Regions from separate parts of the Desulfitobacterium sp. PCE1 genome, predicted to be linked through region 3. Evidence: riboswitches for the same ligand, from Rfam matches in the RefSeq annotation. Region 3 holds a riboswitch; each other region holds the start of a gene.
What was found. A riboswitch is a leader RNA that binds a small molecule or an ion and turns the genes downstream of it on or off. The one in region 3 is predicted to bind glycine.

Region 1 (10,708 bases), 3.2 Mb from region 3:
CCTTAAAAAGAAAGCCGTTGACTTAATACTTAATTACCGTTAAAAGCATTTTGAAGCGTTTCCTGGCTTCTAAGCCGTGGGGAACATCGGAGGGCATGATGAGGGTCTCTCCTTCTTTTACGGTCAATACCTTATCCCCTATAGTGATCTCTGCTTCTCCATCCAGTATTTGCACCATGGCATCTCCTGAAGTGGTATGAGTACTGATTCCTTCTCCCTCGTCCAGAGAAAATAGGGTAATGCTGACGATAGGCGTCTGAGCAAGAGTGCGGCTTACCACTTGTCCTTGTTGGTAGGTAATCAACTCTTTCAGGTCAAGAACTTGGGAAAACTCAATATTTTTCATGATTTGTGTCATAGTAAAATCCCCCTTTATGCAGGTCATTTGCTTATGACTTATTCTAACCTGAATTACCCTAAAAAAATGCGATTGGAATCACTTTCCAGTTTTCTTTTTCAAGAAAGGACAGTTTTAATTAGACAGACTGGTAATAGGTGCCGGAATTCTACCACCCCGACGGATAAATTCACGGGAGGAGAAGGGGTTCACTTTGATTACCGGAGCGCTTCCCAGCAGTCCGCCAAACTCTACACGATCCCCGACTTTTTTACCGATGGCCGGTATCACCCGTACAGCGGTTGTCTTCTTATTAATCATACCGATAGCTGCTTCGTCGGCAATAATTCCGGCGATGGTTTCCGCCTCCACATCTCCGGGGATGGCTATCATATCCAATCCCACGGAGCAAACACAGGTCATGGCCTCCAGCTTTTCGATGCTTAAAGCACCGACTTCCACAGCTTCAATCATGCCCGCATCCTCGGAGACAGGAATAAAGGCTCCACTCAACCCTCCCACATGGGAGGATGCCATGGCTCCGCCTTTTTTCACCGCGTCATTCAGCAAGGCTAAGGCCGCCGTGGTGCCATGAGCGCCGCAGCGCTCCAGTCCCATATTCTCAAGGATTTCCGCCACACTGTCCCCAATCGCTGGCGTAGGGGCTAAGGAAAGATCCACAATGCCAAAGGGAACATTCAAGGCTTGGGAGGCTTCTCGACCGATCAATTCACCCATACGGGTAATCTTGAAGGCCGTGCGCTTAATAAGGTTGGCCAGTTCTCCCAAATCTGCCTGGGGGCTTTTCTTAACAGCATGGGCAACGACACCGGGGCCGCTGACCCCCACATTGATGACCGCCTCCGGTTCTCCCACCCCGTGAAAGGCTCCGGCCATAAAGGGATTATCTTCAGGCGCATTGCAGAAAACAACGAGTTTGGCGGCAGCGATGCCATCCTGATCCGCTGTCCGGCGGGCACTGTCCAGGACGACTTCTCCCATCTTCAACACAGCATCCATATTGATTCCGGATTTGGTGGAACCGATATTTACCGAGGAGCAAACAAATTCTGTCTCCGCCAAAGCTTGGGGAATCGCTTCGATCAAGGAGCGGTCTCCCTTGGTTAAGCCTTTTTGAACGAGGGCAGAAAAACCTCCCAAGAAGTTAATCCCCACCGTCTTGGCTGCTCTGTCTAAGGCTTTGGCCAAACGGACCATTTCTTCGGGATTAAAGTTGGAGCCTAAGAGAGCCACCGGAGTTACTGAGACTCTTTTATTGACAATAGGAATGCCATAACGAGCGGCTAAGCTTTCCCCTACACCGACTAAATGCTCAGCTTGGCGGGTAATTTTATCATAGATTTTTTGTTCCACCTGTTGAATATCGTCTCCGGCACAGTCCAACAGACTTATGCCCATGGTGATGGTACGGATATCTAAATTCTCATTTTCCACCATTTCAATGGTTTGAAGTATTTCATGAGGAGCCAGATGCATTTTCACAATAATCCCCCCTATACTCGATGCATGAATTCGAAAATATCTTCATGCTGGACATTGACCTTTAAGCCTCGGGCTTCTCCCTCGCTTTGCAATTGCTTGGTGAGATCGGCTAAGGAGGAGGCTGTGGATTGAGTAACATCCACGATCATAATCATCGTGAAAAAGCCCTGGAGAATGGTTTGACTGATATCCAGGACATTGATGGATTTTTCAGCCAATCGCCCTGTCAGCCAGGCAATAATTCCTATTTGATCCTTGCCTAAGATGGAAATAATCACGCGGTTGGACGTTTCACGGGTTGGTTCTAAGCTCATTTTCTTTACCCCTTTTCTTTTTCTTCTCTTTCATTTTCACCAATAAAAAAGAGCCAAATCCTAAGTTTGACTCTGGTACACAAGAGCAATTTGCGAACCCGCTTATTGGCAGTCATAGCATGACTTAAGCATCGTTCACAAATTATGCGCTCTGTCCTTTTGCCTGAGAGATTGAACAGCTTTGCTGTCTTGCCCCTTCGGCGTCCTTGCGGAACTCTCCAGAGTTCTGTCCGTTTTCAGTTCATCATGGTGTGCATACCCTGTTCTCCTGAAAACCTCATCCAGTTATTCACTTCTTTTCAGTATTATAAACATCCTTGCTCATAATTGCAAACCTTTGTTTTTAAGATTCCCCCTAATATAATAGAAGTGAAGGCAAATTGCTGCTCTATAAGCAAACACATTAACATAAGGAGTTGAAGTATTTACTATGAAGGTTATTGCTGTCAATGGAGGCCCCCGCAAGCAATGGAATACAGCTACATTATTGCATAAAGCTCTTGAGGGAGCGCAATCTGTAGGTGCCGAAACAGAAATGTTTCATCTTTATGAGCTGAATTATAAAGGATTGGATCTTCCGAATATCTCCTTGCCACAGATACCTATCAGTTTGACAACTACTCCGACTATGAAGCCTCCCGATTTAATGAGCAACATAAAGCGCAGGTGCGCAAAGAGCGATTCCCTCAGGATTGCCGGAAAGCCTTTGAACTAGGGGCCAGGCTGTCTGGGCGTATAGGCTGAATAGAGCATAAAACTCTTTCCCTCACCTATTTTTAATATATTATGGTTTGTCGGGATTGGTTTCTAGCTTTTTCCTAACCTTTATGAAGTTTATACTTTGTGATAGTGAAACAAAAACGCACCCACATTGCGGATGCGTTTTTGCCTATTTATCGCTTTTAGTCCAGATATTGAGATTGGGTCAGCCTTATCATCTCCACCTTAGAATCCGGCTTCACATTCGTATTGACCAGTTGGTTATCTTCCCTATTATAATCAAAGATCATAATCTGGCCATCATCCAGCAGATAGAATCCTTCCAAAGGTCCATCCCCGTGTCTACTTTCAAAGGGCTTGTATTTGACAGCATACAAATCCTTAATTTTCTCAGCAGTATCTCCTACCTTGGCACCGAGATTGGTGGCAAATTCCCTAGTTACGGCATCGATCTCCAGCACTTTGCCCGAATCTTTTCCGACAATGAATTTAATGCCTTTGTCGTACTCTCTGCTGTACCAGGCTTCAGGGAAATGCCCGGGTTCATCATGGAGGGTTTCTTTGTAGCCCTTGCCTAAAGCCTTTTCCACCTCGCCAAAGGAATCCCCTAGATGTATATTTCCCAGACTGGCACTTCCTTCTCTCTCCGTACCCTGCCCCTCTCCCCCGGGTTTCGTCTGCCCCTGGTCCGTACCGGGCAAATCCATCTCTACTTGCTGCCCAGGTTTATCTAGATTGGCGTTTTTATCCTGGGGGGCATTAGCTGCACACCCCGATACTAAAAACACTGAAGTCAAAATGACAAGGAGTCTCTTGATCACTGTTCATCACCTCGGTAAATCTTCTTAAAAGAGAGTATCTCCATCTCCACTTCTTTTACTCTTTATATACTATTTTTTGCACCGCAGGAGCATACCCTTTGCTCCGGAATCTTCCCCGCTGGGATCGCCATACCCTCTGATCCATAATAGCGAATCCCCTCCCATTTCAATACCTTGAAGCACCATGGAATGCTGCAACCGGTATATAAGACGGGAGGGGATATCTGTTTCTGACGATTTACCTCATCTATTTCCTGTAATTTAGTAATTAGAAACTAAAGGCTATAAACTCATTGGTCAGCTGTTCACTGATCTTCGTAACGCGACTCAAGGCTTCGGATATGGATTTTGCCTCAGTTTGATTGATTGTGGAGCTATTGAGTATCTTGTTAATAATCTCATCCATGTCCTTAATTTCTCCGGCTAAGAAATGGAGCAGCGGGACGGTACGATGATTGGTTTGTTTTATATTGGCAACCAGCTGCTGGATGAATTGGATGGATTGTTTGCTTCTCTCCGCCAATTTCCTTACTTCATCGGCAACGACGGCGAAGCCTCTCCCCGCTTCTCCTGCACGGGCTGCTTCAATGGCCGCGTTGAGCGCCAGTAGATTGGTCTGGTCCGATATTTGTTTAATCGTATTAATCAGTTCATCAATTTTTTGGGTATTGGTATTAAGATCATTGGTAACCTCAATAGTTTCGTCGATACGCTCTACTTGCCTCTGGATTCGGCCATGAGCTTCATGGATACTTGTGTTTGTATCTTCCATGAAATTCACAATCCCTTCCATAGAACTCATAACTTCTTGAATATGAGCATTTAAGTCGAAGCTAATACCTTGGGTATTGGAAAGGATCTGATTAAAGTTAAATTCCACCACCTTTTCCGTCAGATGCAGTATATCCTCAGGTTTAATGGTCCTATGAAATCCAATCACGGGAACTCTTTGTTTATCAAAGTACTGCCCGTAATGAGTCCAGAGAATTCCCTTAGCCCCTACAAAGCCCTCCATTCCAACGATGTAGTCTGCAGATTGCAATACTTCCTTAATCTGAGAATTCTCCATCTCATTAAATGGGAGAATTCTATAGTGTACATGATTCACTTCATGCTCGTGGAGGTATTTCTCAATGGCTTTGGCCTGGGAGCCGTTATTATTAAAGATCACAACATTGGATTCTGCGGGGATCCGAGCAACCCTTATGTAAAAAAGGTCTTCGGGTATGAGTTCAAGAGGGAATATTCGTTGTCTGTCTATATACTTAGAGGCTTCCTCAACTCTTGTCGGAAGTACGATATAGAGGTCGTCATTTAAATTAGGAGGGATCTCCTTGATATAGTACCTGTTTCTCATTTGGACTTTATGACCAAAATAGAGGGATGTAACCCGGTGCAATTCATCAGCCACAGCCTGGGAACTCCCGATGGTAGATATATTCATTAAACGGTTATTCATTCTCTCATCCCCCAGTCTATGTGAAAGTTACTACAATTATTAATACACAATTTCACAATTTGACATTTCTCCGCAAAACTCCTTTATTCCATCAATATGATTTTTTAATGCTAATGATTAAAATAAATGAGGTTAAACATCCAATATAAAAAAAAGGTGGGCTGCTCAATGAAATGATTCATTTAGCAACACACCCCCGATTAGTGTTCCCTAAAGATGATGCTCCATATTGCCAGGTAAATCCCTTATAAATCTCTTCTTTACCTTCAATGTGATACAAATCCATGGGCTTAATCAGTTCTGGAGGAAATGAGTTCTGCAGCAAATTGATCTTAATAAGGAGTTCAGAAACAAATTGAGAGCAGAAGTAGTAATTTTCTCTTCGCATAGGGATATTCATCGCAGCGGTAAATAACCCCAAAAAATTGTATCTAAAGGATCGGTCAGACGCTATAAACCGAGATATCTCATTAATCAACATCGCATGTTGAATTTCATTAATTTTTATCCGGTAAACAATGCATTCGCAATTGCTTTGTTTTAGAAAAACGCCCTTATTAAAATTTTCTCTAATAAAGCCGGCGGAAAACGGATTGTTGGGCCTGACCCGTCCAAAGGAATACATGGTCTTCAAATCCTGGTCGAGGCTGATGGAAGTATGAACGTATTTTTCCCCAGTTACGAAGGTCAGTACTCTGGAGAGCCATGTTCCTGTTTTCGAGAACACAAGATAAACATACAAGGTATGAAAACACCTCCGTAGTCAATGTCCTTTACGGCGATCCGATCCGGTCAAAATCAAAAACAAGAACACTCCAAAGCCTAGGAGAAAAAACACAATCAATGAAGTTATGGCAATAAATAGTTTACCCGTAGCCAATCCGGTAACCACGGCTGAAAACATACCAAAGAGCATAAGCCCGACAGACAAAGCATAAAGCCCCGCTCTTACCTTATTCATCCCGTACCTGCTGCGAGTTTCCATGGTCAGCAGGCTATAAGCTAATAGAGCTCCCCCTGCAACGATGAATATTCCTGACCCTGATACACTAACAGCATCCAGCTTCATGAAGTATAACATAGCAATATTAAAAAATCCAAACAAAATTATTAATGAGCCTGCTATGATTCCGGCGAGGGAAATTCTTGCCGCCATAGTGGAATAAACGGCTTGCTTCGCTTCATCCTGACCAATCTGCCGCATCTCCGCCACCAAACCGCTCAAATCCCCTAAGGACACGATAGCTTCCTTAAAGGCTTGCTCTTCACTTATTCCCCGGTTTTTGTAGTCCAAGGTTTTCTCTTTAAGACTGGTAGCTATTTCTTCTTTCAAATCAAAGAGCTGCTGGCTTGCTCCAACTCCTGCGAATAAAGCATCGATATAGGCTGAGACTTTGTTTTCCAAATCATCTTCATTCTTTCTCATGGCTGCAAATTCCTCCCTGCTCTATTCCACTAAGAACATCCACTATCTTTTGAGCTAAGCGCCAGTCCTTGATGTTTTTCCCGTAAATCTCCAAACTTTATTTGCAACCTGGTTTTTCACCTCATGATATACAATGTATCACATAGTACTATGCCCGACAAAGCATTTTGGCACAAAATATAAACACCCCGTGCGTCACACGGGGCAGGGATTCGAGGAACATTTTACATTACTTCCAAGAGAAAATCCGTTCTCTCCTTAACTCTTCCTATAACAGCATAAGCCGTCTGATTTACTTTTTTTAATTCCTCCAGCAGTAAGTTTGCTTTGGATTCCGGTACCCCTATAAGCAATCCCCCTGAAGTTTGTGGATCATAGAGGATATCCTCAATAGGTTGAGGTATTTTCTTTAGGAAATGAACCTGATCCTTAAGGAAATCTCGATTGCGATAGGCTCCCCCAGGAATAATTCCCAACTTGGCAAATTCCTTACTTTCCTCAATAAGCGGCAAGAAATCCGTCCAGATTTCCAGGGTTACCTTGCTGGCCTCTGCCATCTCCCGGGCATGGCCTAAAAAACCGAAACCTGTAATATCCGTGCAGCCGGACACCCCGACTTTGTGCATTGCCTGACCGGCATCTTTGTTAAGATAAGACATGATGTCCACTGCTTTTTGATAGGTGGCTTTATCCACGAGATCCCCTTTTATGGCTGTAGCCAGAATGCCAATTCCTAAAGGTTTGGTCAAAATCAACAAGTCCCCCGGACGTACTCCCGCATTGGTTAAAATTCGCTGGGGATGAACCAGGCCAGTAACAGATAAGCCATACTTCGGTTCATCATCTTCCACCGTATGTCCGCCGGCAATGATGGCGCCTGCCTCTCTGACCTTTTCCGCTCCTCCTTTGAGGATCTCTGCCAGAATTTCACTTGGCAAACACCCCGGAAAACAAGCAATATTTAACGCAGTAATCGGCGTTCCGCCCATAGCATAAATATCGCTTAAGGCATTGGCTGCTGCGATTTGACCAAAGCTAAAGGGATCATCAACCACAGGGGTAAAGAAGTCTAAGGTGAGAATCATCGCCTGCTCGTCATTCAGCTTATACACCGCTGCATCATCACTTGTATCCAGACCGACGATTAAGTTCTCGTCTTCAAATTTCGGTAAACGGCACAGTACCTGTGCCAGAGCCTGAGGGCTCAATTTGGCAGCTCAGCCTGAACTCTTAGTCATTTGGGTTAATCTAGCTTCCACGGACTTTATCACTCCTTACGGAATTCATCATGAATAGTTTAATTCCTGAACCTGCAATTATTCATCACAATAAATGAGCTGATCAAGGTAATAATTAAGGATAAATTCTCGGAAAGCAGCTGCGCTGGGAGAGAGAGGCCGGTTCCGATAAGTCACTAAATAAAACGACCGTTCGAGATCAAGTCCATCGATTATAAAGGCTTGAATTGTTTTGGCTTTCAGCTCCTCTTCTACACAGAGGGACGAAACCACCGCTACTCCTAACCCTTCACTCACGGCACGCTTTATCGCCTCCATATTATTCATTTCCGCAACAACATTCAGCCTATCAGGGTCGATTCCCTTTTTCCTAAGTGCTATTTCAAATTCCTCTCTTGTTCCTGAGCCCTTTTCGCGAAGGATAAATTTTTTCTTCAGCAAACTTTCTATGGCTATACATGAGCTATCTGTTGGTTCTATACACTCCTTAGAAGCAATAAGTACAAGCCGGTCGTTGGTAAGAATCTCATAGTCCAGTTTGTCTTCATCTATACGGGTACCAACAATCCCCACTTGATATTTCTTCTCTTGGATCTCCCTTATGACTTCCCGCGTATCCCCTTGATGAATTAAAAACATGATGTTAGGGTTCATTTTTTGAAAACCTGTCATAACCTTAGGCAGCAAATACTGACTGGGAATAGACGATGCCGCGATTTCCAACCTCCCCTCAATCTGCATGTTATGCTGATTGAGGCAAGAAATGGCACAATCTCTGGTTTCCAGCAAATTAACTGCATACTGATAAAAAATATCCCCTGCGTCAGTAGGAATGACATCCCGACTGGAACGGTCAAACAACTTTACACCTAATTCATTCTCCAGGTCGTTGATGTGACTGCTGATGGTCGGTTGGGTTAGAAACAGGGCTTTGCCTGCTCTTGAAAAGTTTCGTAAACGGTATACTGAAACAAATGCCTCTATTTGACGAAAATCCATGCCATTCTCCTAATTTCAATTTCTCTACTTTACGCCAAAACTCTAAGCGCGATCAATTTCGCCCAAATCTAATCCAATGGTTCTATCGACTTAACCGCCGGCTTGCCGGCCTCGAGGAGTACTTTGCTCCCGAAAAGGAAAAAGCTCTCTATGAACATGATTACCCCGGTTCCTATAAGCAGTACTTCTATGTTCATAATATCCGCCAGAGGGCCGAAAATGAGCATCCCCAAGGGCATCATGGTGCTGGAGATCATAGAAAGAACCCCGAAAACCCGGCCCAGAAAATCCGACTCCACCTTCTCCTGAAGCATTACCGTCGCGGGAGTATTAAAGATCGGCATAGCTACTCCTACGAACGCCATGAAAATGAGGTACAACCAGAAAATTGGAATAACCCCCAGCGCGACAGTGCAGGCTCCGAAGAGAAGGGTTCCCAAAGCCATGGAATGAATCCTATTCTTGAAGCCTCCCCAGGTTGCCATTAAGATTCCTCCGATCATCATGCCAATGGAGAAGGTCATTTCAATGGCTGTAAGGCGCCACACATCATCCCCAAAGGTTCGCGCAACCTGAAGTGGGGTCAAGAAAGCCGCCGGTGCAGCCATAACCATGAACAAAGCACAGAATACGAAAAATCTTTTTAAGAAAGCATGTTGTTCAATATAACGAAGACCTTCACGCAGATCTGCAAAATAGCTGACAGGCTCCTTGGCCTGGGCTTTGCGATGGGCCGGCACATGCAAAAAGAAGAGTAAAACTGAAACTCCCAAAGCTGCTGTAACCACATCAATGAAGAATATAGCTTCAATAGTGGTGATGGTAAGCAAAGCTCCGCTCAGCATAGGGGATACCAGCATTACGGCTGATTGGATACTTCCGTTGATGCCATTTACCTTGATTAACTTATCCCCCGGCACCAGCTGAGGGATAAAAGCTCCCACCGCCGGCATTTGCACTGCTGCTCCAAGAGCACGGATGGCGGACATCACAAAAAGCAGCCACATCATTTTGTATCCGGCGAAAAACAACAGGGCCAGAATCAAGGTGGAAATGGCTATCATGGAATCAGCCAATATAATCAGCGTTTTTCTATTATAGCGGTCTGCCCACACCCCAGCAAAAGGAGAAAGAAAAAACGTCGGCAGAAAACCGCAGATAATGGAGATGGTCATCATGATCCCTGATTGGGTCTCTAAAGTGATATACCACATGATGGCATATTGAACTAAGGAGGAACCGAAGAGGGATATGGTTTGACTGGTTAAAAAGAGTATAATATTCTTCTTCCACTCTTGCTTGTTATTCAGAAATATCTGCTCCAATCGTTTCTTTGGTATTTTGTCTATGCCTGGTGTCTATTATACTGCATGATATTCACTAGGTATAGACTCACCGTCTCACCATGGAGGTAATTTGTACAGCTTATCCAAAATCCCAAGCACTTGGGATTTTCGACAAGCATAGCTGCTGTTAAATATAAATAAGAGGCTGTTCACACAGCCCCTATCTTTTTACGGTTCTTGTAAGGTCAATTCAAAGCTCTCTTCTTCGCCGCTCCATTGAACGGAGAATTTTCCTGTTTCGTTTTTATCAATTGTATGTGTTGTACCGCCATAGATTCCCCAGTACAAGGGTGAGCCATTATAGAAACTCGTTTGTTCTTCATCGAAGTTGCCTTGATGATACTCTTCCCCGGCCATGGTTGATTTTCCAGTAAGATATTCAAAGCTGTAATTGATATCTTTTATCTCCTCCGGATTACCTTTGTATTTTACCAAAGGAGTTTTGGTCATATAAAATTTAAACTTCTTATAGCCATCTTCACCTGTCCACCACTCTTCATAAGCAGATACCACAAGCTTGGCTTCCCAATGCTTTCCATCACCGT
Region 2 (10,708 bases), 820 kb from region 3:
GCATCCGCCCTTGCTCATCATAGTGGTAGTGGGTCTGTTCGCCATCAGCATCTTGGAAAGTGACCAGGTTGCCGGCTGGGTCATAGGTGTAGGAAAGGGTGCTCCGGTTGGGGAGGGTGATGGAGGTGATGCGTCCTTCGGAGTCCATGCTGACTGGGAAATCTTTGCCGGATGGGGAGGTGATCAGGGTGAGGAAATCTTCCTCATCATAGGTGAGGAAGGTCTTATTGCCCCGCGGGTCTTCGATGCCGGTGAGAAGGCCGGAGCGGGCAAAGGAGAAGGTGGTTTGATCTTTTTGTTTGAGGCGAAAGCCGGTTTCGGTTTTCTCTAAGGTGTAGATTTCACCGGGCGGGGCTTTGTAAGTCCCATCGTTTTTTTTGCTGAAGGTGATGGCACTGCCGTCGCTGCGCAGGTAAGCGAGGGAGCCGTCAGCCAGAGTTGCGATGGCTTGGCTGAGGATGGAGGTCCAGCCTTGGCCGAAGGGGCCGCGCCGGGTCATCATTTTTGAGTTATAGTCTCGGCTGATCTGGAAGGGGCCGCCGAAATCGGGGATACTGACATCTGTGGCGCTATAGTAAAAGTTGCCGGTGAGGAGGTTGATCGGTTCAAAGCCGAATTCACAATTCTTGGCCCGTCCGGCGAGGAGGTCGTCGATGCGCCTTTTATCAGCATCGGTAAGGTCTTTCGGGGTATAGGGTTTCCCTTGGTTTTGCTTTGGGGCGCGGATGAAGATGAGGTTGTTCTCGGTGAGCAGGTCGTCTTTCATGTTGTTATCTTGCATGAGCTGACGTTTTTCCACACCATAAAAGTGGGCGACGCGGGGCAGCAGATCTTTGGCTTTGGCCTGATAGATCTGGAAGGGGTCACTGATGCCCACCCCGCTGATCTTTCCTTCTTTGTCGGTGAAGGTGGCTTCAATATGGTAGAGTGTGTCCTGTTCAGGGAGTCGCCAAAAGCTGGTTTGCCAGTTGCTCTCTTGGCCTGGGTAGTGGTTATATGAGCCGCCCTGGGCGATCAGGGCTTGGAGTTCGGCGAGGGTTTCGGGCCTAAAATTAGGATAAAGGTAGTCCTTGGCGGCTTGGGCGCTGCCGGATAATCCCCCACCGCTCCCGACGGTGTAATAATCGACGGTAGCGTCTGGTTGGGCCATTCCGTCGGCAGTCAGACCGACAAACTGAAGCAAGCCATTGTTATTGGCTGCGGTAAAGGGTCTGAGCTGGATGGATGGTTTTTCTAAGGGGAGATTCGGATCGATGCTGCCTTGGTCTTCATAGGTGAATTCAAGGTAAGGGGTGGGGTTGCCTGCGGCATCGGCTGAATAGAATACTTCAGCCTGCTTCATTTCTTCGGTGTAGCGGAGAACGATGCCCTCGTTGGGTGTACCGCTGTACCACGTGTTAAGAAGTCCGGTTATATCCCATTGGTAGTAGCCGGTCGTGCCGGTGATGGTGGTCTCTGCGGCCCATGCGGTCTCTTGGGGCTGATTAAGCCAGGTGAGACCGGTGATCGAAAAGGGTTCTTTGACTTGATGCAGTTCTACAGTGCGGGGTTCGTCACTCCAAGCGGTGTATTTATATATATTGAATTGGGCGGAGGTGATCGTTTGGTCTTCGTCTAGGGTGGGGAGGTTAAATTTAAGAAAGGTTCTTGTTCTTAAATGAGCACTTTGATGGTTAGCTATGTTGCCGCTGGTGATTCCGTCATCGAAACCGATGTAGGAAAAGCTATTATCGGTATAGAGTGCCGGAGAGCCTTCTTCAACGCAGGTATCTTGGATGGCTGCCGCGCCGATAGTGAGGGTCGGGTCAAGGATTACCGGATAGGCCCTCTCCGGGGCGGCGAGCCAATCTTGATCCATCGTAATGATGATTTGGTCGCTGGTAAAGAGCTTTTTCTCCAGGTGCATCTGGACGTTGGTCGAGATGGTGCCGGAGGCATCAATTAAATAGGGAGCCGGGAACACCCAAGAGGCGTCGTGGCTCCCTTTTTCATAGCCGTAGATAGCACCATTTTCTTCTCTAAGGGTAAGGCCTTCTGTTTTTACGGACATGCTGAATGTAGTTTTATCCACATAGTTGTTGAAGATAATATCTTCTTTGATCCTGGTGTTCAGAACGGTATAGCGGTAGTCTATGCCATCGTAGACATCGTGATAGAGGATGGTATTGCCTTGAATGGTGCTGTTTTGGAAGTCCCCTTCCAGCGGGATCAGCTCGAGGGAGGCCCCGGCGGAGCTGACGTTGAGGGGGTGTCCTTTGCTAAGCCTCGCGGGAAAGGAGGCTTTGAAGTCATTGGCTTTGTTTTCATAGCTCTGGTTTGCGGGAGAGTCGTTCACACCCGCCGGTTTTCCTTTGCTCCCTTTTTTGTTTTGGTCTGCAGGCACGAGGGTGTTGTCCACATCCTGATAGGTGCCTGATTCATTGAGAAAATGGATTTTGTCCATGAAGACAAAGGTGGTGGCCTCCCCTTGCTGATCGTTGAATGTTTTGCTGTTGGCTGTTCTGCGGCTGATTTTCTCTTGCTCCTTGCTGAAACGGTGCTCATAGGGGGGATCCTGTTTCAGTTCTTTTGGTTCTTTAAAGGGCTTTTTCGTCTTTCCTTTCTGAGGCGGTATGTTTTTGATTTTTTCTTTGGCCGGTAAGGTACGGCCATAGTAGTTTCCTTTTTTGTTTCCTTCGCTGCCGCTTTGGGCTAGGGCAACATCGGTGAAGATACCGTTGATGAAAAAGATGATGGCAATCACTAAGCTGAGGATTTTCTTTGTGGTTCTTGTACGCATTTCTCTTCCTCCTCCACGTTTATCGTGACAACAATGTGTCGATTCTGATAAAAAAAGGCCTTAAACCCAACCCACTTGTGCCCAGACTGTTGGAATGGGGTTCTCTATGTAGTTTAAGCCAGTATAGCATCTTGTTTTTGGCTAATTTTGTCACATTATGTGAAGATGTTAGATTTTCCCTAGGGACCTAAACGAAGCAGGACTAATGACCTACCTCGCTCTTTATTCAAGCACCCGTCCTGTTAAAAAGAAAAGGGCCATTTACCAAAAAAGATCTCCCGCCGAAAAACGGCAGGGAGATCTTCTTCATCAACACAATAGTTTTTTTATTGCTCACGAATTCCTTACTGGGACTTCCGCCAGCGCAAATCAGGCTTGCGGGCAGCTCCCGTTTCATCCAAACGGGTCACCAGGGTATCGTAGGGAGCATTTTTCACCTTTTCCGCATCTTGCTTCACTTCTTCAGCGATTTGGATCATCACCCTGGCAAATTCCTCCAGAGTCTCCATGCTCTCCGTCTCTGTGGGCTCAATCATCATCGCCTCTTCCACAATGAGGGGGAAGTAAATCGTAGGGGGATGATAACCATAATCCAGAAGCCGCTTGGCAATATCCAAGGTATGGATTCCATAATCCTTCAGATTTTTGGGGGTGATAATAAACTCATGCATGCACACCCGATCATAGGGTAGGTGATAATGCTCCTTCAAAATGCTCATAAGGAAGTTGGCATTGAGGACAGCATTGTGGGATGCAGCAGTCAGCCCCTCCCCGCCCAGAGCCCGGATATAGGCATAGGCTCTCACCAATACTCCGAAATTAGCCTGGAAAGCTCTTACCCGGCCAATGGAGAGAGGACGGTGGGCATCCAAGGTATATTGGCCCCCAGGCGTCCGAGCCACCACAGGTTTGGGCAGATAGGGAGCGAGAAATTCCTTCACCCCCACCGGCCCTGCTCCTGGTCCCCCTCCGCCATGGGGAGTGGAAAAGGTCTTGTGCAGGTTAAGATGAACCACATCAAAACCCATATCGCCAGGACGGGCTATCCCCATGATGGCGTTGGCATTGGCTCCGTCATAATAGATCAGGCCCCCCACATCGTGGATGATTTGGGCGATTTCCAGGATGTTTTCATCAAATAATCCCAGGGTATTGGGGTTGGTCAGCATCAAGGCGGCCACTTCATCGTTGGCGACCTGGCGTAAAGCCTCGATGTCCACTCCTCCCCGCTTATTGCTGGGCACCTGAACGATTTCATATCCGGCCATGGCCGCTGTTGCCGGGTTGGTCCCATGAGCGGAATCGGGAACAATGACTTTTTTGCGTTTAACATCCTGACGATGCTCATGGTAGGCTTTGATGATGAGAATTCCAGTCATCTCCCCATGGGCCCCTGCAGCAGGCTGCAAGGTAAAGGCATCCATGCCTGTAATCTCGGCAAGTTCCTCCTGGAGTTCGACCATTAAGCCCAAGGCACCTTGGGTCAATTCTTCCGGCTGATAGGGATGAATCTGACTAAAGCCCGGCAATCGGGCCAGTTTCTCATTCACCTTGGGATTGTATTTCATGGTGCAGGAACCTAAAGGATAAAACCCTGTATCCACCCCATGATTGAAGGAAGACAGCCGGGTGAAATGGCGGACCACATCCACCTCAGAGATCTCCGGCAGTTCAGGTTCCTTATCTCTTAAAAACTCTTGAGGAATCAAATCCTCCAGAGGAATTTCCGGCACATCACAGGAGGGCAGGCTTACTCCCGTCCGCCCTTCCCTGCTTAGTTCAAAGATCAGCGGTTCTAAGGCTCTCATTTTATCTCCCCCATTCTGGCCACAAGCCTGTCGATATCTTCTTTAGCCTTTGTTTCTGTTACACAGAAGAGAAGATGATGATCCAGTTCGGGGTAGAAGCGGGAAAGTTCAAGACCGCCAATGATCTTATGGCTTAAAAGCACTTCATTGATTTTCCGGGGACTGATCTCAGTCTTGACCACAAACTCATGAAAAAAAGGACTCTGGAAAGCAAGGCTCATACCGGGGAGCTTGCTAATCTCCCGGGCCCCATAATGGGCCTTCTGCAGATTAAGTCTTGCCATTTCTTTTAATCCCTGTTTTCCCAATCCTGAGAGATGGATGGTAAAGGCCAAGGCACAAAGAGCCTCGTTGGAACAGATGTTGGATGCCGCCTTTTCCCGGCGGATATGCTGTTCCCGGGCTTGCAGAGTGAGGACATAGCCCTTCTTGCCGTTTTTGTCTTTGGTGGCACCTACGATCCGCCCGGGCATCCGGCGTACATATTTTTCCCGACAAGCCAGGAACCCCAGATAAGGGCCGCCGAAATTCAGGGGATTGCCAAAGGGCTGACCCTCACCGACCACAATATCCGCCCCCAGCTCCCCTGGAGATTTAAGCAATCCCAAAGACACGGGGTTAACCACCATGACAAAAAGCGCCCCCTTGGCATGTGCCATTTCGCCAATCTCTTGGGCCTTTTCTATGGTACCAAAGAAATTAGGACTTTGGAGAAGGACAGCCGCCACCTCAGTATTCAGTACTTTTTCTAAAGCTTCAAGATCCACGGCCCCCTCCCCATAAGGGACCTCAAGGATTTCTACCCCTCGGGGAAGAAGATAGGTCTGGAGTACCTCCCGGTATTCCGGGTGAATCGTTTGGGGTACCAGGACTTTCTTTCTTCGGGTGGCATCACAGCTCATTAAAGCTGCTTCAGCAAGGGCCGACGCCCCGTCATACATGGAAGCATTGGCACCGTCCATACCCGTCAGCTCACAGACAAGAGTCTGGAACTCATAGATAGCCTGCAAGGTCCCTTGACTGATCTCCGGCTGATAAGGGGTATAGGCCGTATAGAACTCCGAGCGCAGTAAGAGCTGATCCACATAGCTGGGGATAAAGTGCTCATAAGCCCCCGCACCCAAGTAAGAGGTATACTCTTCTACGGTTTTATTCTCCGCAGCCAGCTTGCTGAAGTATTTTACCAGTTCAAGCTCCGATAGTCCCTCCCGAATCTTCAATTGAGCTTGGCGCCGAACGCTTTCCGGGATATCCGCAAAAAGCTCTTCAAGGGAGCCTACTCCAATCCGGGTGAGGATTTGTTCCTGCTGGTCCACCGTGTTCGGCACATAATTCATTTATTGGCCCTCCTCCGCTAGAAACGCCTCATATTCTGCGGCAGATAATAACTGCTCCAATACTTTCAGATCATCCACTTCCACTTTGACCAGCCATCCCTCGCCATAAGGATCATTATTCAAGAGTTCAGGAGAATCCAGAACCTCTTCATTATATTCAACAACCCTGCCACCAATCGGGGCAATAAGATCGGACACTGCTTTAACGGATTCAACGGTTCCAAAAGCCTCTCCGGCCACCACAGTGGTATCGTTATCAGGCAGTTCTACAAAGACCACATCACCTAAGCTGTCCTGGGCATGGGCCGTAATCCCCAAAGTCACGGTATTCCCTTCCACCTTAGCCCACTCATGAGATTTGCTGTACTTTAATTCTACTGGATTCATACTATCATCCTCCTTATTTTGCGGGGAAAAGGAACAGGTCTCTTAACCCCATTTGATTGTTTTATAGAAATTCCCAAGGTACTCCCCTTGACCCTACCGCTTGTAGAACTGAGAGGGAATAATCCGGGCTTTGACGGCTTTCCCACGGATGATGACATCCAAGGTTTCCCCGATTTGAGCATACTCCGGGGGAATCAGCCCAAGGGCAATGTTTTTGTTTAGAGTCGGTGAAAAAGAGCCTGAGGTAATAAAGCCGATTTCTTTTCCTACTTTCTGAAGGGGATAATGGGAGCGGGCTATTCCACGTTCGATCATTTCCAGACCTACCAACTTTCTCGGAATTCCCTTCTCCTTTTGCGCTGATAATGCCTCCTTGCCAACAAAATGTTCCTTTTCCAACCTAACAAAAAATCCCAGTCCAGCCTCCAACGGTGTAATATCCGAGCCGAGCTCATTTCCATATAAGGGCAGCCGGGCTTCAAAACGAAGAGTATCCCGGGCGCCAAGACCGATGGGTTGAACTCCCTCCTCTGCCCCGACTGCGAGGATTCTATCCCACATCCGGGGAGCATGATCAGGAGGGAGGTAAACTTCAAAGCCGTCTTCCCCGGTATACCCTGTTCTGGAGATCAGGCAAAGGACTCCATCCACTTCCCCATGTGTAAACCAATAGTACTTTATTTGAGATAAATCCAACCTCGTAAGCTTTTGGAGGATTTTCTCCGCCAAGGGGCCTTGCAATGCCAGCTGGGCAAAATCCTCAGAGCGATTTTCCAGATGTATCTCAAAGCCCTGAGCTTTATCCTGCATCCAAGCAAAATCCTTATCCGTGTTGGAGGCATTGACCACAATTAAAAAATGTTCCTGACTATAGCGGTACACCAGTAAATCATCCACGACACCCCCATCTGGAGCGCACATAGGAGAATATTGAATTTGGTTATCCTGAATCCGTGAGACATCGTTGGTAAGTATGTACTGCAAGAAAGCAAGGCTATCCTTTCCCTTTAACTCCACCTCACCCATGTGAGAGACATCAAAAAGCCCCGCTTTACTGCGCACCGTCTTGTGCTCCTCAAGGACTCCGGCGTATTGGACCGGCATTTCCCAGCCGCCAAAATCGATGAGCTTTGCTCCTAGTTGCTGATGCTTTTCATACAGTGGTGTTCTTTTTAGATTCGTCACTTAGGACACCTCCCTAGAATTGAGTATTAACCAAAACCGGAAAAAACATTAATGAAACATAGATAAAGAAAACTTGGCTGTTCATTCTGATAGTGCAAAATAAAAAAACAGAGGAATAGCACGTCGCGCTACCTCTGTCCTTTGACCTGAGAGATTTACCCTTTGTTTAGGGCTACCCCTTTGGTGTTCTCTTCTGAGAAGCTCTCCAGAGTTCCGTCTTCCAGCAGTACTTTTGCCTGAGAGTTTCCCCTTCTGAACAGGCGACATTCAGGAAGTTTCTCCTTCGGCGCTCATGATACTGAGTCTCTCCTACTGGGATCATTCGAACCTTATGTATTTTTACCTGCTTTTATTATAGTCAGCAAACCGATTTTCGTCTACACAAATATTCCATTTCCACAAAATAATAAAAGGTACAAATTAATCCCTTACAGCCTGTGGGCGAGATCGTTTAATTCAGTGCCGACCTGTTGCAGCTCCTCCACCATCTGAGCAATCTCCTGAGTGGCTTTTGCCTGTTCTTGAGCTATAACATTGTTTTGAAACACACCATCGACAATCTCTTCCATGGTATCCTGAAAGGTCATCAGCAAATCATTGATTTCATTAGCTGAGCGATTGCTTTCATCTGCAAGCTTGCGCACTTCACCGGCGACCACGGAGAATCCTTTTCCTTGTTCTCCCGCGCGGGCCGCTTCAATAGCCGCATTAAGCCCTAAGAGATTGGTCTGCTTCGACACCCGGCGAATAAATTCGGTGACACCTTCTGTGGCCTTGACATGCTGCTTGGCATTCTGAGCTACCGTGGCTACAGTCTGACTCACACTTGCCACCTCTTGAGAAGAGGCCGCCATTTCCTGTATGGCCCCAGCCGCCTGTTCCAGGGCCTCTCCCATCCGCTCCACATGATCCTTGAGAATTTCTTTCAGCTCTTCATCCCGAAGTAAAAAAGCAATCATCGCAGCTGCAACCTTCGCCACAGGACTAACAATCTCCAAGGGTCCGGCCACTCCAAAGGTCCCCAGCTTTTCATCATCGAGTAAAATGGCAATATTCAAGCCTTCCCGCTGTTTTCCTTGAGAATTAATTTCATCTTCCGCAGTAATTCTGATTTCTTGGATAGAAGTCGTCATGATCCGCCTTGCACCTGCATGGGCAACGCCTACCCGTTGTTTAGCTGAATCTGCAATAATGGTCCCTGACGTGTCACAGACAATTCCATGAAACCCACTCTCAGAATAAATCAAGTCGACGATCCGGTTGGCCAGATTCTCTGTAAGTCTCATTCTCTTCACTCCCACCTCTGCAGGTCAATAATTTTTCAAAATTTTAGAAGAAAACATCAAGTGAAATTTAGTACCTGATCCTAAAAATTATGTAAATAAACCCATTGCTTTTCATTACTAAATATAATACTAAGTATTCAAACTATTGTCCATGGATTTTACCTTAATAATAAACGTTATCCTTTTAGATACATTAAACAAAACTCGACCGGTGCCACGAAAGTTCCGATAGCATAGATAAGACTTGAGCGGATTGTACCGCCCAAGTCTTAAAAGTAGAAATATTAAAGAAAGGCTATTATTAGAGATGGCTTACAACGGAAGCACAGCGGGGGCATAGACTAGGATGTTCTTGATTCTCTCCAACACCCGTATCGTAAATCCAGCAGCGTTCACACTTTTCCCCTGCTGCTGAATTCACAGCTATACCGAAATCCTCCAAGTCTTCTGCCATGATGACACCCTCAGGTTTATCTTCTCCTCCGCTATGGATTTGAACTGCTGATACGATGAAGATTTCCGACAGATTGGGAATATCTCTTAAGAATCCTTCCAGTTTAGCATTGGGATACAGATCTACTTGAGCTGTCAAAGGATGGTTGATCAATTTATCCTGACGGGCTTTTTCCAAGGCCTTCGTTACTTCTGAGCGAACCGCCAACAGGGTTTCCCATTTTTGCTCCAGCGCTTCATCCATCCACTGAGGATCAACCTTTGGCATTTCCTCAGTTTGAATAGGGGAACCGGCGGGCACCCCTGGAACATAAGACCAGATCTCATCCGCCGTATAGGTCAGCACCGGTGCAATCAAGCGTACCAGAGCATTCAGAACGTCATAGAGTACGGTCTGGGAAGCACGGCGCAGGGTAGAATTCTTTCCTTCCACATAAAGACGGTCTTTAACGATATCCAGATAAATGGCACTTAGTTCTACGGCACAGAAGTTATGCACCGTATGGTAAACCCAGTGGAATTCGTATTTTTCATACCCCTGCAGCACCCGCTCGGTAACTTTACCCAGCTGCAGCAAGGCCCAGCGGTCAATCTCCGGCAAATCCTTATAATCCACCCGGTCCTTGGTCGGATCGAAATCATTAAGGTTGCTCAGCAAAAATCTTAAGGTGTTGCGAATCTTGCGGTAGGCTTCGGACATCTGTTTCATAATCCGTGGTGATACCGCTACATCGTTCTTATAATCGGCGGCGCACACCCAGAGTCTTAAGATATCCGCCCCCATCTCCTTAGTTACCTGCAGTGGGTCCACTCCATTGCCCAGGGACTTGGACATTTTGCGTCCTTTTTCGTCCACCAGGAAGCCATGGGTTAGAACTGCCTTATAAGGAGCTTTTCCATAAGCGGCTACCGCTGTGGACAAGGAAGAATTAAACCAGCCCCGGTGTTGGTCCGAGCCTTCCATATACAGGTCGGCGGGCCAGGTGAGCTCCTTCCGTTCCATCAAGACGCTGGTATGGCTGGTTCCGGAGTCGAACCAAACATCCATGATATCTGTCTCTTTGCGGAAGGTTTTACCTCCGCAGGGACAGGTGAATCCTTCAGGCAAAAGCTCTGCAGCGGGACGGGCAAACCAGGCGTCGGACCCTTCCTCACGGAAGATATCCTGAACCTTAGCAATGGTCTCATCGGTAATGATCTCTTTCCCGCAATCTTCACAGTAGAAAATGGGAATGGGAACACCCCAGGTCCGTTGCCGGGAGATACACCAGTCTCCCCGGTCAGCTACCATGTTATAGATACGGTCCTTGCCCCAGGAAGGAATCCACTGAACCTTGTCGATTTCCTCGAGGGCCGCTTTGCGGAATCCGTCGATGGAAGCAAACCATTGTTCTGTGGCCCGATAGATAATGGGGTTATTACAACGCCAGCAATGGGCATAGCTATGCTTTATTTTATCCTCATGAACCAAGG
Region 3 (10,708 bases):
AGATGAAATGCGCAAACAAACCAAAAAGGCAACCACCCTCATTTGCCTGGCCACCCAGCTCCATACCATCGCTTCCGGAAATATGACACCCGCCTATACTGAGCGGAATGGACAACTGCGTCCAATCTACATCTACGCCGTAGATGTAGCAGAGTTCGCCTTAAATAAGCTAAGAGATCGGGGTTCACTCGAAGTAACCACCATCGTGGCCAATGTACAGGACTTTCTTGTCAATGTGAATAATAATCTTATATAAATAAGGCAATAAGGCCAACGGCCTATGGGGAGAATAGAATGAGAGTAAAAATCATCCAGTCCTTTCGGCAAGAAGGGCTGGAGAAAAAAATGAATGCCTTCTTGCAAGAGAATGAAGGTAAAATCGAAATCATCGAAATCCAATGGAAAGCTTTTTTAGAGCATTATGTGATGATCCTTTACAAAGAGAAAAAATAACCTGATAGTGAATAAAAAATAGTCACGAACACTGAATCGTGACTATTTTTCTATTCACAGTTATTTTATGACAAAGGAGCTCTTTAAGGAAACAATCAAGTTAAAAACTAAGTTTTCCGGGGTAGTATATTTCGGATCCACATTAAAGTATCCGTGACGGGGGAACTGGAATTTATCTTGAGGTTTGGCCTCTTTCATATGGGGCTCCACAAACCCTTGCCATACTTCCAAAGAGTTGGGATTAATATAATCCAGAAAGGTCTTGCCTTCTTCCTCCACCACATCATCCTGAATTAACACATCATAGAGGCGAAATTCTGCCGGCACTGCCTGGGTGGCTTCTACCCAATGAATGGTCCCCTTAACCTTGCGGCCGGCAAATCCTGTACCACTTTTTGTTTCCGGATCATAGGTGCAATGAATTTCCAAGATATTGCCCTCATCGTCCTTAATGACCTCTTTACATTTAATAAAATAGGCATCTATCAAGCGGACTTCATTACCTGGGTAAAGCCGGTGGTACTTCGGCGGAGGGACTTCCATGAAATCCTCCTGCTCGATATAAATTTCCCGGGAGAAAGGGATTTTGCGTTTTCCCATCTCAGGATTCTCTTTATTATTATCTGCATCCAGGATTTCCACTTGGCCTTCAGGGTAGTTGGTAATGACCACTTTCAAGGGACGGATGACAGCCATGGGCCGGGGCACTTTGAGCTTCAGATCTTCCCGAATAAAGTGCTCCAGCATTTTGGAATCCACCACACTGTCCGCTCTGGCCACACCAATAGCTTGGGCAAAATTGCGGATGGCCTCAGGAGTATAGCCCCGACGGCGCAGCCCGGAAATGGTCGGCATTCTGGGATCATCCCAGCCGTCCACCACCTTTTCATCCACCAGCTGCTTTAGTTTACGCTTGCTCATTACCGTATTAGTCATATTCAGGCGGGCAAATTCATATTGATGCGGGACATGCTCCATCTCGCATTCCCGAACGACCCAATCATATAAAGGGCGATGATCTTCGAATTCTAAAGTACATATAGAGTGGGTTATACCCTCTATAGCATCCTCTAAAGGGTGGGCATAATCATACATAGGGTAGATGCACCATGTATCCCCTGTATTATGATGAGTGGCATGAGCGATCCGATAGAGAACGGGATCCCGCATATTGATGTTGGGAGAGGACATGTCAATTTTAGCCCGGAGAACCTTCTCTCCGTCCTTAAATTCACCTTGACGCATTCTCTCAAAGAGCTCCAGGTTCTCTTCCGCGCTGCGATCGCGATAAGGACTTTCCTTACCGGCCTCTGTCAGAGTGCCGCGGCTTTTTCTAATCTCCTCGGCAGATAAGTCACAGACATAAGCTTTGCCTTTTTTAATGAGAAGAAGGGCTCGCTTGTGCATCTCATCAAAATAATCCGAGGCAAAAAAGAGGTTATCCCATTCAAACCCCAGCCACTTGACATCTTCTTTGATAGACTCTACATATTCTGTATCTTCCTTGACCGGGTTCGTATCGTCAAACCTTAAATTGGTTTTTCCTTTGAATTCACCAGCTAAGCTAAAGTTCAAACAAATAGATTTGGCATGTCCAATATGCAAATAACCATTGGGCTCGGGGGGAAACCGTGTAGTGACTCCTTCTACTTTTCCCTCTCGTAAATCCTCAAGGATAATGCTGCGTAAAAAATTGGAAGACTTATTCTCATTATCCACGAATATCAACCTTTCCTACGGAATGTCTTATCCTATATTAATCTATACCACTATTCTATAATCAGATGTCCATGAAGGAGCACCGCAAGGTAAAGACCTCTCCAGTAGTGTTACCCGAATCTCTGTCCTTCACCCACTTCATTCTTAGAGATCGTAGTCTCCTGCAGCCTCAGGCTGATAAAGGAGCTTTTCCACCTTAAGCCGGACAACACCGCCGGGAACTTTCCAGTCGATGATATCTCCTTCCCGATAGCCAAGAATAGCCGTCCCCACAGGGGCAAGAATCGAAATCTTATCCTCTAAAAGATCCGCATCTTCAGGATATACTAAGGTATAGATGGTTTCTTCACCCGTCTCCAGATCCTTCAGTAATATCTTCGAATTCATAGTTATGGCATTCGAAGGAATTCCTTCCGAGGGCACCACATCTGCCCCATTTAACTCATGCTCAAGATCTTTTAAGTAATCCTTGTTTTTGGCGGTGCCAAACTCTCTTTCTTTATTGATAAGTTTTAGCAGACGCTCACGATCCACAGCTGTAATACTGATCTTTCTACTCATTTCTCCTGAACCTTCCTTTTCTAATGATGAACAAATTGTGCTGGCCCCAGCAAATACACACCTTTTGACATGCTAAACATAGAGCGACTATCGCCAGATAGCCGCTTTTAAAAATTTATGTAATTCAATAAGGGAGAAATCGCTAAATCATTTTAATTATAACCTATTTTCTATAATAAGTAAATGTTAGTCGATAGGATATGAATGCCTATACATCACCTGCCTTAGCCTGTTCCAAGTCTGAAGCTCCCTGATTTACAAACCAAAATTCTGTAAAAATACTACATTAATCACCTGTTATTCGAGTATTATTCCCAAAATAATTCTTGAATAAAATGGGAGCGATACTTATAATTATAAATAAATTCGAGAATCTCCTGTGAGATATTTCGAATCTATGAAAATTGCATAGGGAATGCTGGATGAAATTTACGGGAGAAGGGCTTAGGCCCGCCGAAGAAGTTGAAACTTTCAGGTGACTAGAATGAGTTAGGGACCGTTAATTGACAGCACTCTGGAGAGACTCTAATTTAGGGCGCCGAAGGGGCAATACAATGATGTGTTGTTAAATCTCTCAGGCAAAAGGACAGAGAAGCAATAGGGACTGCCTGCTATGGAGCAATCTCTTGCTTTTGTGGAAATTGTCCGAATATTCAGAGTCAATCTTAAGGATTGACTCTTTTTATATATAAAGCAATTTTATTCTGGAGATTGCAGTATACAGAGAAAGAGATTAAAGGAGGAAAAACACAATGGAGGCCTTGCACAGTTTTATTGTCTGGTTGAACGGCTATCTCTGGGGTCCACCTATTCTTGTTTTACTTTTTGGTACGCACTTATTCCTTACTTTCCGTACTCGTGGTATTCAAAGGTACATTTTTAAAGGGATTAAATTATCACTTACTAAGGATCCTGATGCTACCGGTGATGTGAGTCAATTCGGAGCTCTAACTACCGCTCTCGCCGCTACCATCGGAACCGGTAATATCGTCGGAGTAGCTACGGCCGTGGCTTTGGGAGGTCCCGGTGCAGTACTTTGGTGCTGGCTTACCGGGGTCTTCGGGATTGCCACAAAATATGGCGAAGCCTTATTGGCGGTGAAATATCGGGTTAAAACCGCTGACGGCACCATGCTGGGTGGTCCTATGTATGCTTTGGAAAGAGGCCTGGGACAGAAGTGGCTGGCTGTACTCTTCTGTATCTTTACTTCCATTGCCGCCTTTGGTATTGGTAATATGACTCAAGCTAACTCTATTTCCGTTATGCTGGATACTCAATTCAATATCAACCCTATCTTGACAGGCGTTATCTTAGCTGCCCTCACAGGGGTTGTTATTATCGGCGGCGTAAAATGGATCGCTCGGGTCTGTGAAAAATTTGTTCCCTTTATGGCGATTGCTTATGTCCTTGGTTGTATCATTATCCTGATTATGAATTCTCAATATGTCTGGCCAGCCGTTGTCTTGATCTGTAAATCAGCTTTCACCCCAACGGCTGCCGGCGGCGGATTCATCGGTGCCAGCATTATCATGGCTGCCCGTTACGGGATTGCCCGAGGGCTTTTCTCCAATGAGTCCGGTTTAGGTTCTGCTCCCATCGTAGCTGCGGCTGCTCAAACCAGGAACCCTGTCCGTCAAGCTCTCGTATCCGCTACGGGAACCTTCTGGGATACCGTTGTTGTCTGCTTAATGACCGGTCTTGTCGTCGTTAGCAGTGTCATTAGCAACCCGACTGCTGCCGAAGGGTTAAAAGGCGGCGATTTGACTTCCATGGCTTTTAATCAAATTCCGGTAATTGGTCCCATCGTTTTAACTTTTGGTCTTCTGACTTTCGTTTTCTCCACTATCCTTGGTTGGTCTTATTATGGTGAAAGAGCTGTAGAATATCTCTTCGGTAAAAAAGGAATCCTTCCTTACCGCCTCCTCTGGGTTCTCGCCGTTTTAGCCGGTTCTTTGGTAACCCTTCAATTCGTCTGGGATTTAGCGGACGCGATGAATGCTATGATGGCTATTCCAAACCTGGTGGCACTCCTCCTCTTAAGCGGAGTTATTGTCTCCGAAACCAAGAAGTACTTATGGGAAGATCGTCTGGATGAAGCTTCTGAAGAGCCCATTCCTGTGATTCAGAATAAGTAAGTCAATAAACAGATTGCAAGACACCTCTCCGGTACGGAGAGGTGCTTTTGCATACTTTATCCCATTGAACTAGGAAGAATCTCCACCCAGTAGTTGTCCGGATCATTGATAAAATAGATACCCATAGCTTCATTTTCATAGCAGATGCATCCCATTTTTTTATGATGTTCATGAGCTGCTTGGAAATCATCCACCGTTAAAGCCAGATGAAATTCATTCTCGCCCAGATTATAGGGTTCCGTTCGATCCCTTAACCATGTAAGTTCTAAAGTATGGGCGGTTACCCCATCACCCAGATAGACAAGAATAAATTCCCCGCTCTCCGGAGCTATACGTTTGACTTCTTTTAACCCCAATGCCTCATCATAAAACTTAAGGCTTTTTTCCAGGTTCAGCACATTGATATTATTGTGAGTAAATATAAATTTCATCAGAATCATCCCCTTTTTTTCTTTACTTTTCATAGAATTAACGACTAGACTCTTCCCTTTGTCTTGCATATCTATCCATATTATAGTAATTTTTTATAGAGAACACAAACCTGCAGATCATTTTAGTATGAGGTGATTTAATGAACGCTCCGCTAGAAAAGCTAGAACTTCGTATTGAGTATATCCATCACAGCGGTTTCACAGTGGAAACCGATCGGGACTTCCTGGTCTTTGACTATTATCAGGGTCAAGTCCAATTTCCAAGCAATAAAAGGATCACTGTTTTTTCCTCCCATGTCCACCCGGATCATTATAATCCTGAAATCTTCCAGTGGCAAAGCCAATACCCCGACATTCATTATATTCTCAGCTCGGATATTCAAGGCCATCCTCAACTGCCTCAAGTCCAAGAGAATCTTATTTTCTTATCCCCTTATGAAGAAGTTCATAGGGATGACCTGAAGATTAGGACCTATGGATCTACCGATGTGGGAATCTCTTTTCTTGTGGAACTGGACGTAAAGGAAGGGATTCATCTCTTCCATGCCGGAGACCTCAACTGGTGGCACTGGTGGGGAGAACCCCAAGAAGATATCCTTTGGGCAGAAAAAATGTTCAAAGAAGAAATCGCCAAAATAAAAGAAGAAAGGATTGATATTGCCTTCTTCCCTGTGGATCCCCGACTTGAACAGTATTATTCTATAGGAGCGGAGTATTTTATTCAGGAGATCAATCCTCAAGTCCTTGTTCCCATGCATTTCGGAGAGGATTATAAATCCATTCAATCCTTTGTGGAAAAAATGGCCTCTTCCTCCACTGAAATTTTAGGAATCACCCAAAGCAATCAGCACTTTGCCATCTGATCGCCCTATTAGGGCCGTTTAAGGTTTATACAGTATCTATGAATTTCTTACTGTTCCTCATGTTTATTCAGGGGAAATTCACATAAATACTCAATTGGATCCAACGAAGCCATCCCTATGGATTCAATAGTCACCTCGATGGATTGAAAATCCTTTAAGATCTCTTCCAGCATCTTGGGTATCTCCTCCACTGGAGTCTCCATGGAAAGGGTGCAATGGGGATGCCAAATCTGGGGTTTGTAATAGTCCCAGCCTTCCTCTTCCCAAGCTGAGAAGGCATCATGGAGCATTCTATGAACTTGAAACAGATCGCCGGTTAGGTTAGGGGTCAAAAAGATGGTTCCCTTATGAAGTGGAAAAATCCCGATTTGAAGAAATGCCAACTTAAAGGAATGAACTGCTTGAGCCAGAGCATTGATCATTTCTTTGGCCTTGGTCAAGTCCAGATCATTATATATAGCTAAGGTGATATGGGGCCTGCCGTTGGTGCAGGACATGCATTTGCCAATATTCAAGAGAGCTAATGACTCCCATATTCTCATTATGGATTGTTCTGCTTCTTCATTGAAGTAGAGATTAATTGCATAGCTCATTCAATACCTCTCCATAGATTATTGCTCCTTCTACTTTAAAACGCACCAATAATAATTGCAAGCCCAAACAAAAAGCCAGACATTCACAGCCTATATGAATATCTGGCTTAAAATTTTTAGATTTAAGTTTAACTTGCTGTATAAGAGTAACGGACGTATATCTCTTGCAGTCTGTAAACTACACTTTGAACCGCTTGATTTCTTCTTGCAATTTATTGACGCTTTCCTTAGCTCTGAGAATCTGATCTTCAACTTCATTGGATTTGATGCTTACTTCTGCCGACTGATTGGCAATATCCGCCGTGCCGATGGCACCACTGTTGGCAGCTTGGGCTACCCCGCCGATGGCATCGGAAATGTTTTGGATAGACACCAGAAGCTGCTCCGTGGTAGCGCTAAAATCGGCTACCAGCTCGTCTACGAAATTGGCATCTTGGCTGTATTGCTCTGCTACATTCAGCATAACTTGATAGTCATTATTGACATCTACAGACATGAAAGAAAGCAGGCCGTTCGAACTTTGTGAGAGATTATCGACAGCACTGGTTACCTTGGTGGTAACTTCCTGTATTTGCATAACCGCTCCTTTTGATTGTTCGGCAAGTTTTCTGATTTCCTCTGAGACAACCGAGAATCCTCTTCCGGCTTCACCGGCTCTTGCCGCTTCAATCGCGGCATTTAGGGCCAGTAAGTTGGTTTGCTCGGTGATCTGCATGATGGCATCCGTCAATAAATCAATTTGACTGACAACCTTGGATTCAACAATTGCCTTTTCCAATTTTACTTGGGTATCAACAAATATATCGGCGGCTTTCTTCTGTGCCGCATTGACATTTTTCTTAGTATCTTCCGCTCTCTGGGTGATTTCCTTGGACGAGATTGCCCCTTGCTGAGATTTGCCGGCGATTAACTGCACTGCTTTTTCAATTTCCTGGGTCGTCGCCGACATTTCTTCCGATGCTGCCGATGTTTCTTCCGTACTTGCCGCCACATCTCCGGTAGTAGAAGAAATCTCTTCCAGGCTCTTGCTGAGATCCACCACATTATCCATGACAGCATACACTTCTTCTTCAATAGCAACCGATTCATTCTTGATACTGTTGACCAACTGTTTAATCGAATTCTTCATATCGTTAATGGCGTTGGTAATTGACCCCACCTCATCTTTTCTGGCCAGAAATCGGGGGTCGATTTCCTGGGAAAAGTCCCCGCTTGCCACAAGGTCCAAATACTGAGCCGACTTTTTGATGGGAGTCGTGATTTTATTGGCTGTTATGGTAATCAAGGCAATAGTGATGAACAGCATAAGTACGGAGACCCCCAGCATCATTAAGGCCACCCCGTTCGCCCCCTGGGTCAACTCTTTCTCGGACATTAAGGACGCTAAAATCCAATCTGTTCCGTCGACTTTATGAGGATTAACTATGTATTTTACTCCGTCAATCGTTACATCAAAAGGAGCTAAATCATCAGATCCCAGCTTCTCCAGTCCTGGGATGTTAATCTCATCTAATTTTTTAAAGTTATTTTCGGGGTTACTGCCATCGGCTAAAATAACTCCCGTGGTGTGAACAATCATCGAATATCCGGTTTTTCCAGTCTTCATTGAATTTAGCATATCGCTTATGACCGACTGTTGCACATCAATTCCCAGAGTTCCGACCAGCTTACCGTTGGCATCCGTAAACGAGCGCACATTGCTCGTAATCATTGTATTGGACATAGGATCAAGATAGGGCTCAGTTCTCACAATGGCTCCATTGCCGCCTAGACCGGTTCTGTACCAGCCTTTCTCGGGAGGATAAAATTTCTCAACAGGTATGGGGGCTTCCGGCCACTGCAGGTAAGCGCCCTCTTCCGTACCGAAATAAACATACATTGTCCCTGGATGGCTGGCGGCATAGTGCTCGAAGATTTCGTAAATTTCTTGTTCCACCCCGCCATTTTGGGAAGGCGTCATTTGCACCTTTTCCATACTGTTGGTGTAAGACGTAATATTGCTTTCTGCCGCTGCCATGACCAGGGGATGGGTGGCCATCATATTGATGTTTTTATCAATCTGATCATAAAATATCTTAATAGATTGCTCAGCTATTTTCATTTGTTCGTTGGAGTAATTAAGGTAGTCATCTTTCGATTGCTGAATTACCTTATAACAAGTAATACCACCAACAATAACTAAGGCACTTAAGACAATCATGATCGAAATGGTTAAAAATTGGGTTCGAATACTCTTGAACTGCATCATCTAATCCTCCATATTAAAAATTCCACTGGTTGTTGGCTAAGTTAAGGCGACACGCGAACTATTCTGACAGCTTAGACATTATGTCGGTTAATAGAGCAAGTCCATGTGAACACTTTCAGTAGCTGTGGTACGGATTTTCCTATCCTGAGAATGATTGAATTAAGGCCTCTGGAATAAACGAAGATATGTAAAAATGTGCCTCAATATCCTTCAAGGAAGGGAGGCACGCTACTGATTGGTCAAGATCTGGTTATAACCGGACTCTATTCGCGGGACTGAGTGCCTATGTTCAGCTAATCCTAAAGAATTTTTAATTAGTCCTCAAGCACATCGGCGATCATCTGTTCGACTTCGTCATCTTCCACATCGCCGGCCATTTTGCCTTTATATTCTCCATCTTTAAAGTAAAGAATCTGGGGAACGCCCTTTAATGAGAATCGTTGGAATAATGCTTTGTCCTCTTCCACATCCACATAATAAAAGCCAAAACTTTCTTCATAATTTAGACGCAACTCTTCTAATACCGGAATAACTTTTTGACAGACATGACAGTTCTTCCTGGAAAACATCACCAAGCAAGCTCTTCCTTCATCGTAAATAAGCTGCTCAAACATATTGGTATCCAGTTTTTTTAAAGACATTTTTTACACTCCTCATACTTTAATTCTGCAGTCACCTTGATTCAAAACAGACGAAGGCCAAGGTCTCCCCAAGAGAGAGCCGACCTTCGTCTTATTGAGTTTCTAATACGTCTTAACCTTCTTTTTTGGCAGGGAGAATCATTTCCACGTCACTGTGGGGACGGGGGATGACATGGACGGAGATGAGCTCGCCAACCCGCTGAGCAGCAGCAGCTCCGGCATCGGTTGCTGCCTTGACAGCACCGACATCCCCTCTTACCATAACGGTTACTAAACCACCGCCGACAAATTCGCGGCCGATAAGATAGACATTAGCGGCTTTAACCATAGCATCGGCGGCTTCGATAGCTCCTACTAAACCTTTGGTCTCAATTAATCCTAAAGCTTCTGTTTTACTCATGATTGTTTCCTCCTAAAATTTCATTTTACTATTGTTATTTTTGAAGTGGGGGCAAGCTCCATCGCATTGGCTTCATCTGTGTCGATATGACATTCAAGCTGCGAGGTAGTGTTGGCTCTTACGGCTACATTGGAGTAAGTTCCTCCACGCAGCCCGCTTATTTGAATCGTTACCAGTTCTCCATCCCTTACGCCGAAATGTTGGGCATCCTCCAGAGACATATGAATATGCCGCTGGGCAATGATCACACCTTGGCCAAGAAGAATACTTCCTTTAGGACCTACGAGAGTGATTCCCGGTGTTCCCTGCAGCTCCCCGGACAGTTTTACAGGTGCCTTAAGACCAAGCTTGAAACAGTCTGTTTTGAGTATCTCCACCTGGGACTCCTGGCGCTCCGGTCCAAGAATACGAACATTTTCAATCGCCCCTTTGGGCCCGCAAATGGTCAGAGTTTCCTTGCAGGCATATTGCCCGGGTTGGGACAAATCCTTGATCTTTGTCAATGGGTATCCCTCGCCAAACAGGGCGTTCACATCGTTTCTGGATAGATGAATATGCCGGTTAGATATTCCCACAGGTATGGAATAGTCCTCCTGTTTTATATCCCCCCCTTCTTTGACCACTTCCAGCAGAAGTTCCACTAAAGCGTCATACTTTCCCACTT

Region 1: another riboswitch for glycine. It lies ahead of DESPCE1_RS0104955 (ACT domain-containing protein); the one in region 3 lies ahead of DESPCE1_RS0120495 (sodium:alanine symporter family protein).
Region 2: another riboswitch for glycine. It lies ahead of gcvT (glycine cleavage system aminomethyltransferase GcvT); the one in region 3 lies ahead of DESPCE1_RS0120495 (sodium:alanine symporter family protein).

What each region holds. Positions count from the first base shown of each region.
Region 1 is NZ_KB913023.1:991,313-1,002,020, reverse strand. Features, by position in the region: gene DESPCE1_RS0104965 (cupin domain-containing protein) at 23-358, opposite strand; gene DESPCE1_RS0104960 (PFL family protein) at 473-1,834, opposite strand; gene DESPCE1_RS0104955 (ACT domain-containing protein) at 1,852-2,154, opposite strand; glycine riboswitch at 2,296-2,386, opposite strand; gene DESPCE1_RS23500 (flavodoxin family protein) at 2,585-2,869, shown strand; gene DESPCE1_RS0104945 (hypothetical protein) at 3,057-3,695, opposite strand; gene DESPCE1_RS24155 (methyl-accepting chemotaxis protein) at 3,964-4,467, opposite strand; gene DESPCE1_RS0104930 (hypothetical protein) at 5,333-5,896, opposite strand; gene DESPCE1_RS0104925 (permease prefix domain 1-containing protein) at 5,918-6,580, opposite strand; gene selD (selenide, water dikinase SelD) at 6,805-7,818, opposite strand; gene DESPCE1_RS0104915 (selenium metabolism-associated LysR family transcriptional regulator) at 7,897-8,817, opposite strand; gene DESPCE1_RS0104910 (MFS transporter) at 8,886-10,142, opposite strand; gene DESPCE1_RS0104905 (DUF2275 domain-containing protein) at 10,332-10,708, opposite strand, start outside.
Region 2 is NZ_KB913023.1:3,330,244-3,340,951, forward strand. Features, by position in the region: gene DESPCE1_RS0116665 (DNRLRE domain-containing protein) at 1-2,779, opposite strand, end outside; gene gcvPB (aminomethyl-transferring glycine dehydrogenase subunit GcvPB) at 3,124-4,587, opposite strand; gene gcvPA (aminomethyl-transferring glycine dehydrogenase subunit GcvPA) at 4,584-5,924, opposite strand; gene gcvH (glycine cleavage system protein GcvH) at 5,925-6,311, opposite strand; gene gcvT (glycine cleavage system aminomethyltransferase GcvT) at 6,405-7,496, opposite strand; glycine riboswitch at 7,711-7,818, opposite strand; gene DESPCE1_RS0116695 (sugar diacid recognition domain-containing protein) at 7,925-8,782, opposite strand; gene ileS (isoleucine--tRNA ligase) at 9,084-10,708, opposite strand, start outside.
Region 3 is NZ_KB913023.1:4,146,709-4,157,416, forward strand. Features, by position in the region: gene DESPCE1_RS0120475 (hypothetical protein) at 1-256, shown strand, start outside; gene DESPCE1_RS23460 (hypothetical protein) at 295-453, shown strand; gene DESPCE1_RS0120485 (glutamine--tRNA ligase/YqeY domain fusion protein) at 514-2,172, opposite strand; gene rnk (nucleoside diphosphate kinase regulator) at 2,317-2,733, opposite strand; glycine riboswitch at 3,238-3,333, shown strand; gene DESPCE1_RS0120495 (sodium:alanine symporter family protein) at 3,486-4,868, shown strand; gene DESPCE1_RS0120500 (VOC family protein) at 4,925-5,308, opposite strand; gene DESPCE1_RS0120505 (MBL fold metallo-hydrolase) at 5,440-6,162, shown strand; gene DESPCE1_RS0120510 (2'-5' RNA ligase family protein) at 6,210-6,755, opposite strand; gene DESPCE1_RS0120515 (methyl-accepting chemotaxis protein) at 6,934-9,000, opposite strand; gene DESPCE1_RS0120520 (co-chaperone YbbN) at 9,318-9,644, opposite strand; gene eutM (ethanolamine utilization microcompartment protein EutM) at 9,757-10,044, opposite strand; gene DESPCE1_RS0120530 (phosphate propanoyltransferase) at 10,065-10,706, opposite strand; gene DESPCE1_RS0120535 (acetaldehyde dehydrogenase (acetylating)) at 10,708-10,708, opposite strand, start outside.